Regions from separate parts of the Pseudomonas leptonychotis genome, predicted to be linked through region 2. Evidence: riboswitches for the same ligand, from Rfam matches in the RefSeq annotation. Region 2 holds a riboswitch; the other holds the start of a gene.
What was found. A riboswitch is a leader RNA that binds a small molecule or an ion and turns the genes downstream of it on or off. The one in region 2 is predicted to bind cobalamin.

Region 1: linked by a shared signal. The riboswitch ahead of cobG (precorrin-3B synthase) and the one ahead of D8779_RS16290 (TonB-dependent receptor domain-containing protein) in region 2 are both predicted to bind cobalamin.

Annotation. Positions count from the first base shown of each region.
Region 1 is NZ_RFLV01000001.1:1,622,521-1,626,183, reverse strand. It holds gene cobG (precorrin-3B synthase) at 1-1,198, opposite strand, end outside; cobalamin riboswitch at 1,299-1,495, opposite strand; gene cbiE (precorrin-6y C5,15-methyltransferase (decarboxylating) subunit CbiE) at 1,700-2,902, shown strand; gene D8779_RS07340 (cobalt-precorrin-6A reductase) at 2,899-3,633, shown strand.
Region 2 is NZ_RFLV01000003.1:429,201-432,863, reverse strand. It holds gene D8779_RS16295 (cobalamin-binding protein) at 1-711, shown strand, start outside; gene D8779_RS16290 (TonB-dependent receptor domain-containing protein) at 759-2,639, opposite strand; cobalamin riboswitch at 2,740-2,952, opposite strand; gene dxs (1-deoxy-D-xylulose-5-phosphate synthase) at 3,019-3,663, opposite strand, start outside.

The DNA of each region.
Region 1 (3,663 bases), on a different contig from region 2:
GCAAGGTAAAGGGCGCGGTGTGCGCAGCGGCGCAGGAGCGCGGGCAGGCGCTTAAATGCACCTGAGGGCGGACGCTGCTGGCGCGCAGCCGTGCGGAAAGGCGCAGGGCATCGGCCTTGCTGTCGCTCAAGCCTTTAGCGCAGGCGGCGGAGCCGGTGCAGGCGATCAGCTGGCTTAACGGTTCTTGCGCATCGGTGAGCAAGCCGAGGTCGTTCAGCTTGTGCAGCAGTGTGTCCGTCGAGTGTTCGGGGATATTTGGCAGCAACACACCCTGCCAGGGCGTCAGGCGCAGACTGGCATCGCCATGTTGTTCAGCCAGATCGGCCAGGGCCTGCAATTGCGCGGCGTCGATCCGTCCCAGGCGCGCGCCAGCGGCGACCATGCGCAGGTCCGCTTGCTGCTGGGGATAAATGCCGATCGGCGCGCGTGGGCTGACCGGTGTGCGTTGCCAATCGGCCGGCGGCGCTTGCACGGCAAAGGGCAGGCGCGTTTGCAGCTGTTGCAGCAGCTGGCTGGCTGGAATCACGCTTAGCAGCTGGCGCATACGGCTGTGTGCGTTGCCGGCCAGTTCGATAAACAGCCTTAGCAGCTGCTCTACCAGCGACACGGTTTGCTCTGCGTCGACCACGCCCAGTGGCTGATCACCTGGGCAGCCAGCCAGGCCAAAGGCCAGCCGTGCCGGCATGCCGGGCAGAGCGCTAAGCCAGATATCGTGCGGGTGTTCGAGCATCGCCAGGGCTTCGCCGCCATCCAACTGAATGGCGAATTTGGCCGATAGCCCGTGCAGTGCCGGGGTGCTTTGCAGCAGTTCAAGCAACGCGGCGGCTAACGGTCGGGTGTCGAGCAGCGCCTGCGGGTCGAGACCGGCGGCGGGGCTGAGCAGCAGGTTGCGCACATCATCAGCCGTCGGGTTACTTGGGCCCAGGTTGGCGGCGAGCAGGCGCTCAATCAGCTCGGCCTGCTGACCAGCTAATACGCCACGAATCTGCAGATTGCTGCGGTTGGTCAGCTCCAGCACACCGCTGGCGCAGTGTTCGGCGGCCTCGGCGATGGCGCGGGCTTGGTTGCTGCTGAGTACACCGCCAGCCAGCTTGACCCGGCAGATGCCACCGTCCAGTGCTTGCACAATGCGCAGCAGGCCGGGGCACGCGCTGGGGCGTGGTAGTGATGGATCGACGGTGATGGAATGGTCGCGCAAAAAAGGTCACCAACAACAAAGACGCGGCGACCGAACCAGCAGAGCCCGCCCTGGCACAGGGGACTCAATGGCATCGGTACACCCCGCCCGATGTTGGCACTCGCGACTAGCGTCGTCGGCAGGTCTCCTGGCTTACAGGTCTTCATCTGCTGCGGCCTTCCCGGTTACCCAGTGGCACAGTTGCGGCAAACTCGCTGTTTACAGTTGCGGGGGCAGCTCGGTCACGATCAGCAGATCGCTCCTGATTCCCTCTTAGAACCTGTTTACGATCTGCTGCGCGTCGGCCCTACTGCGTTAAAAACAGGCTCGGAATGCTCATTTACAGCTCGTAAACTCCACTTCCTCGCCTATTTTTGCCTTGCATGGCTCTAGCTCGCGAGATCGTAAACAGGTTCTTCGGCCCATTAGGGCACCGACGAAGGCGCTATTATGCCCGCTTTGCGCGCGGGTACGACAGCCAACTGGTCGGGCGGCGCGACGATGACGGTTTGAGGAAAGCGCATGACGGCCTGGTTAACCCTGGTGGGAATCGGTGAAGACGGCTATGTCGGCCTGGGCGAGGCGGCTCGCAAGGCCTTGGCTGAAGCGCAGTGCATCGTTGGCGCGGCGCGGCAGCTGGCGTTGTTGCCGGCTGATTTGCCGGGTCAGCATGAGCTGTGGCCCAGCCCTTTCAGTGTTGCGCCGGTACTGGCGCGACGCGGTACGCCGGTCTGTGTGCTGGCCAGCGGCGATCCGCTGTTCTATGGCGTGGGCGCGAGCCTGGCGCGGCAGCTGCCGGCCGAGGAAATGCGGGTGTTCTCGTTTCCGTCCTCAGTGTCCTTGGCCGCTGCTCGCCTGGGTTGGCCGCTGCAGGAGGTCACGGTGCTGTCGCTGGTGGCGCGGCCGTTGGCGGCGCTGCAGGCGCAGGTTTTCCCCGGTGCTCGACTGCTGGTGTTGAGTAATGACGGCGAGAGCCCGGCGGCGGTGGCCGAGCTGCTGCGCGAACGCGGTTTTGGTCCCAGCCGCATAACCGTACTGGAGCACTTGGGTGGCAACCAGGAGCGGCGCATTGACGGCTTGGCCAGTGATTGGGCGTTGCCGCGCGTTGCTGACTTAAATCTGCTGGCAATCGATTGTGTGGCCGTCGCCGATGCGCGTTTGCTGCCGCTTACGCCGGGTTTGCCGGACGACGCCTATCAGCACGACGGCCAGCTGACCAAGCGCGATGTGCGCGCTATCACCCTGGCGCGGTTGGCGCCGCAACCCGGTGAGCTGCTCTGGGATGTTGGCGCCGGCTGTGGCTCCATCGGTATCGAATGGATGCGCGTCCATCCCCGCTGCCGGGCGCTGGCCATCGAGGTCGATGCCGGTCGCCAGGCGCATATCCAGCACAACCGCGATGCGCTCGGTGTACCCGGCCTGCAACTGATCGCCGGTCGCGCGCCAGAAGCGTTGGCCGGATTGGCCGCGCCGGATGCGATCTTTATCGGCGGCGGCGTGACCATCCCCGGCGTGCTGGAACAATGTTGGGCCAGCCTTAAGCCGGGCGGGCGGCTGGTGGCCAATGCCGTGACCCTGCAGAGCGAGGCGGCGTTGGTGGCCTGGCGTGAACAGGTGGGCGGTGAGCTAACCCGCATCAGCGTGGCCCAGGCGCAGCCGCTGGGCGGCTTTGATACCTGGCGCAGCGCCTTGCCGATCACCCTACTGGAGGTGCGTAAGCCGTGAGTCTTCGTATTTTGCTGCTGGGCGGCACCACTGAGGCGCTTCGCTTGGCCCGTGATTTACCCGCCACGGCCATCTACAGCCTGGCGGGCTTGGGCCGGGTGCCGGATGACTTGCCCTGCGAAGTGCGGGTCGGTGGTTTTGGCGGGGCCGAAGGCCTGGCAGCGTTTATCCGCGAGCAGGGCATTGAGTTGCTGCTGGACCTGACTCACCCCTATGCCGCGCAGATCAGCGCCAATGCCGCCCGCGCTGCCGAGTTGAGCGGGGTTGCCTGCTGGGCGCTGCGTCGTCCCGGCTGGCAAGCCGGCGAGGGCGATGACTGGCGCGAGGTGGACGACTGGAACGGGCTGGTTGCTGCACTGCAAGACTTCCGTCGTCCGCTGTTTACCCTCGGCCGTGAGCCGCTGGAGCATCTGCATGATATCCCTCCTCACCAGCACTGGACCGTGCGTTGCCTAACGGCGCAGGAAGGCGTGCCGCGTGCCACAGTTATCGGCGCCCGCGGGCCGTTTGATCTGCACGGCGAGCGCGCGCTGTTCGCTCTGCTGGGCATCGATGTGCTGATCAGCAAGAACAGCGGCAGCCAGGCCACCGAGCCCAAGTTGCAGGTGGCGCGTGAGCTGGGTGTGCCTGTATTGCTGCTGCGTCGGCCCGAGTTACCAAGGGTAAGCCGCGAGTTCGTGCAGCTGGAGGCCTTGTGGGAGGCGCTTCAGCGGCGATTGGCTGAGCCGTAACCAGGTAGAGTGGATGAGGCTGTTTTCATC
Region 2 (3,663 bases):
ACTGAAATCATGTTGGAACTCGAAGCTGACGATCTATTGGTCGGCGTGCTGGATGGTGGTGAGCGCCCTGCGGCAGTTGCGCAGCTGCCCTCCGTTGGGCGTTATGGTCAACTGGAAATGGAAAGCCTGCTGGCGCTGCAACCCGACCTGGTGTTGCTCTGGCCGGACAGCATCAGCAAGGCGCAGCAGCAGCAGTTACGGCGCCTAGGTATTCCCTTGTTGATCGCCGAGCCGCGCAAGCTGGCCGACCTGGAGCAGCAGTTTGCCGAAATAGGTGCGCGTATTGGCCGTATCGAGCAGGGGCAGAAACTGCAGCGCGCGTTCAGCGCCGGGCTTGCCCGGCTGAGCCAGCGTTACCATCGCGATCAGCCTCTACGGCTGTTTTATCAGGTCTGGAATGTGCCGCTGTACACCATCGGCGGTCAGCAGATTATCAGTGACGCCCTGCGTATTTGTGGGGCTGAAAATGTCTTTGCCGAGCTCACCTTGCCCGCGCCGCAGGTGAGTGTGGAGGCGGTGCTGCAAGCGAACCCCGAGGTGATTCTGGCCGGTGAGCAAGGGCAGTTGGACGCCTGGCGCATCTGGCCAGGCGTGACGGCGGTTGCGCGTGAGCAGCTGTGGTTGGTGCCTGATGCGGGCCTGGAGCGCCCCAGCTTTCAGATGCTGGCGGCCACCGAGCGCCTGTGTCAGGTGCTCGCCAACGCCCAATAAAAAGCCCCGCAGTGTGCGAGGCTTCAGTTCACGCTGCAGGCAATACCTCAGAGTTGAGGTGTCCAGGTCACGGCAAACAGCGCGGTGCGGCCTTCGCTGTTGTAGCCGAAGCGGCCGTTGCTTGTGCTGTAAGTCGCTTCGGCATAGTCCTGGTCGAAGAGGTTGTTGAGTTTCAGGTCGAAGGCCACTTCCTGACTGGCGTGCCACTTGCCGCGCAGGCTCAGCAGGCCATAGCCGGCCAATTCGCGGGTGTTCTCAGCATCGTCATAGCGGCCACTTACGGCGCGCCAGCTGGCACCCACTGCAAATTCACCGAATGGCCGATCGATATCCAGGCTCAGCGTACGTTTGGCGCGGCGTGTGAGGGTGTGGCCAGTGTCACGATCGCGCGGGTCGATCAAAGCAAGTGCCAGGTTGGCCTGCCAGCCATACAGCTCCTGTTTGAGCGCCGCCTCGACGCCATTGATGCGGGCGGTCTGCACGTTCTGCGGAATGAAGTTCTGGTCGAGCACAATCGCGTCTTGCAGGTCGATGCGGTAGAGCGAAAGTTCCAGCGCGCCGGTTTCGCTGTAACGGCTGCGCCATTGGGCTTCGTAGCTTTTGGATGTTTCCGGTTTCAGGTCAGGGTTGGCGCTCGCGGAGCAAAAGCCGCCGAAACAGAAATCGGGGTAGTACAGGTCGTTGAAGGTAGGGGCGCGGAAGCCTTCGCTGTAGGACAGGATCAAATCGTTGTCGTCGTTGAAGGGCACCGTCAGCGCGGCGTTCCAGCTGTTCTTACTGCCGAACTGCTGGTTTTTGTCATGCCGCAGGCCCAGCTCGGTCGAGAACGCGTCGGCCTTGTAGCGGTGCTGAACAAATGCGGCCTGGTTCCAGCGCGACACCTCATTGAAGTTTTCGCTGCCACTCACGCGGTCCTCATACCAATCGGCACCCAGCAGTACTTCGTGGCGGTCGTTGAGGGTCAGGGTGTTTACCCAGTTGGCTGAGTCGCGGTAGGTGTTGAAACTGTAAAACGCATCGCTACTGGCTTGCGGTTGATCGTTGCCGGTGTCGCGTTTGTCCTCGCTGTGGCCAATTTCCAGGCGGCTATTCCACGTGTCGTTGAGGTTGGCGTCGATATAGCTGGAGAGGCTGCTGAGCCGAAAATCTGTGGTCGGCAGCGAGGTGCTGAAAAGGTCTTCAAACTCGGCCTGGCCGCGCTGATCGAGCGCGCTGAAACCCACTTTCAAGTCGTCATTGAAGCGGTGCGAAAGGTTCAGCGTCAGCGACTTATTGCGGTAGGCGTCGTCATCGCTATTGGCGCCGAAGTTGTCGCGTGTGGCGTCGATCCCTTGGGTTTCATCGAGTACCGCGCCCAGGTTAAAGCGGGTGTACGCGTCGCCGCCGGATACACCAAGGCTGCGTTCGAAGGTTTGGTTGCTGCCGGCGCCCAGGCGCACGTAGGGCTTGAGCCCGTCGCCGCTGCCTTGGCGGGTGAAGATTTGCACGACCCCGCCGATGGCATCCGAGCCATAGAGCGCTGAGCGCGCGCCGCGCACAACTTCAACGCGCTCGATCTGCTCGGGGCTGAGAAACTCCAGGCTGCTGGTGCCGCTGGACGCGGCGGCAATACGCTGGCCATCCACCAGGATCAGGGTTTGCGCGGTCGAAGTACCCCGCACGAACAGGCCCGTCTGGCTGCCTGCGCCGCCGGTACGGCTGACACTGACGCCCGGTACTCGCTCAAGCAGCTCGGCCACGCTACGAACTTGCAGGCGCTCAATGTCTTTGCGGGTAAATACCGTGGTAGCCGCTGTCACCTGCTCAATCGGTTCGGCATGCCGTCCAGAGGTCACAACCAACGGCTGCACCTCGCGGATGCTGGTTTGGTCAGCGTGGGCAGCCAGCGGCGTCAGCGCCACAGCCAAAGCAATACGGGACAACTTCATGTGATATTCCTCAAAAGACACAACACTTTTGAGGAGGGCAGGGGCAAGAACGGGCGCGCGCAAACGCAGCCTGAGCTTGACGGTGATGCCCTCCGCAACACCAGTCACATCCAGCAAGGCCGGTCTCCGGGCTCTCGACATGTGCAGCTTCACCTTCCCGGATTGCGCCAGTGGTTTATTAGGCTGCGTGCAGAATGGCTCTGCGGTCGATTACCGTTGCGGGGGCAGCGCCGGGTTGGCTGTTAAGAGCGCACCGGCTTCCCGTTTAACGCCGCTTCACTAAGAAGGGCGCACCTTGGCGGAAGTAAAACGCCGCGCACCTTAATGCGCGGTTGGATGAATTACAAGCAAGCAAGAATCAGGTTTGGATGAGCGGTGCTCATGCAGGCAGCGTGCTGAGGCGCTCGCGTACAGCTGCCTCTATCCCGGCAGCATCCAGCCCACATTCGGCCAGCATCTGTGCAGGCTTGGCGTGCTCAACGTAGTAATCAGGCAGGCCCAGGTGCAGCACCGGTTTGAGGATGCCAGCATGGGCGAGGAATTCGCTGACGGCACTGCCGGCACCTCCCATTACGCTGTTCTCTTCAACCGTGACCAGCAGCTCGTGACTGGCCGCGAGCTGACGCACCAGGGCTTCGTCCAGTGGTTTGACGAAGCGCATATCCACCACGCTGGCGTCGAGAGCCTCGGCGACTTTCAGCGCCTCATTCAACTGCACGCCGAACACTAGAAGTGCCGTTTTGCTGCCTTGGCGACGAATGATGCCCTTGCCGATTTCCAGTGGTGCGAGGCCTGACTCGATGGCGGCATTCGGGCCGCTGCCGCGCGGGTAGCGCACTGCTGCCGGGCCGTCGAACAGATGGCCGGTGGTTAGCATGCGGCGCAGCTCGTTCTCATCGCTCGGCGTCATCACCAGCATGCCGGGGATGCAGCGCAGGTAGGCAATGTCGAAGCTGCCGGCGTGGGTCGGTCCGTCTTCGCCAACCAGGCCGGCGCGATCGATGGCGAACAGCACATCAAGGTG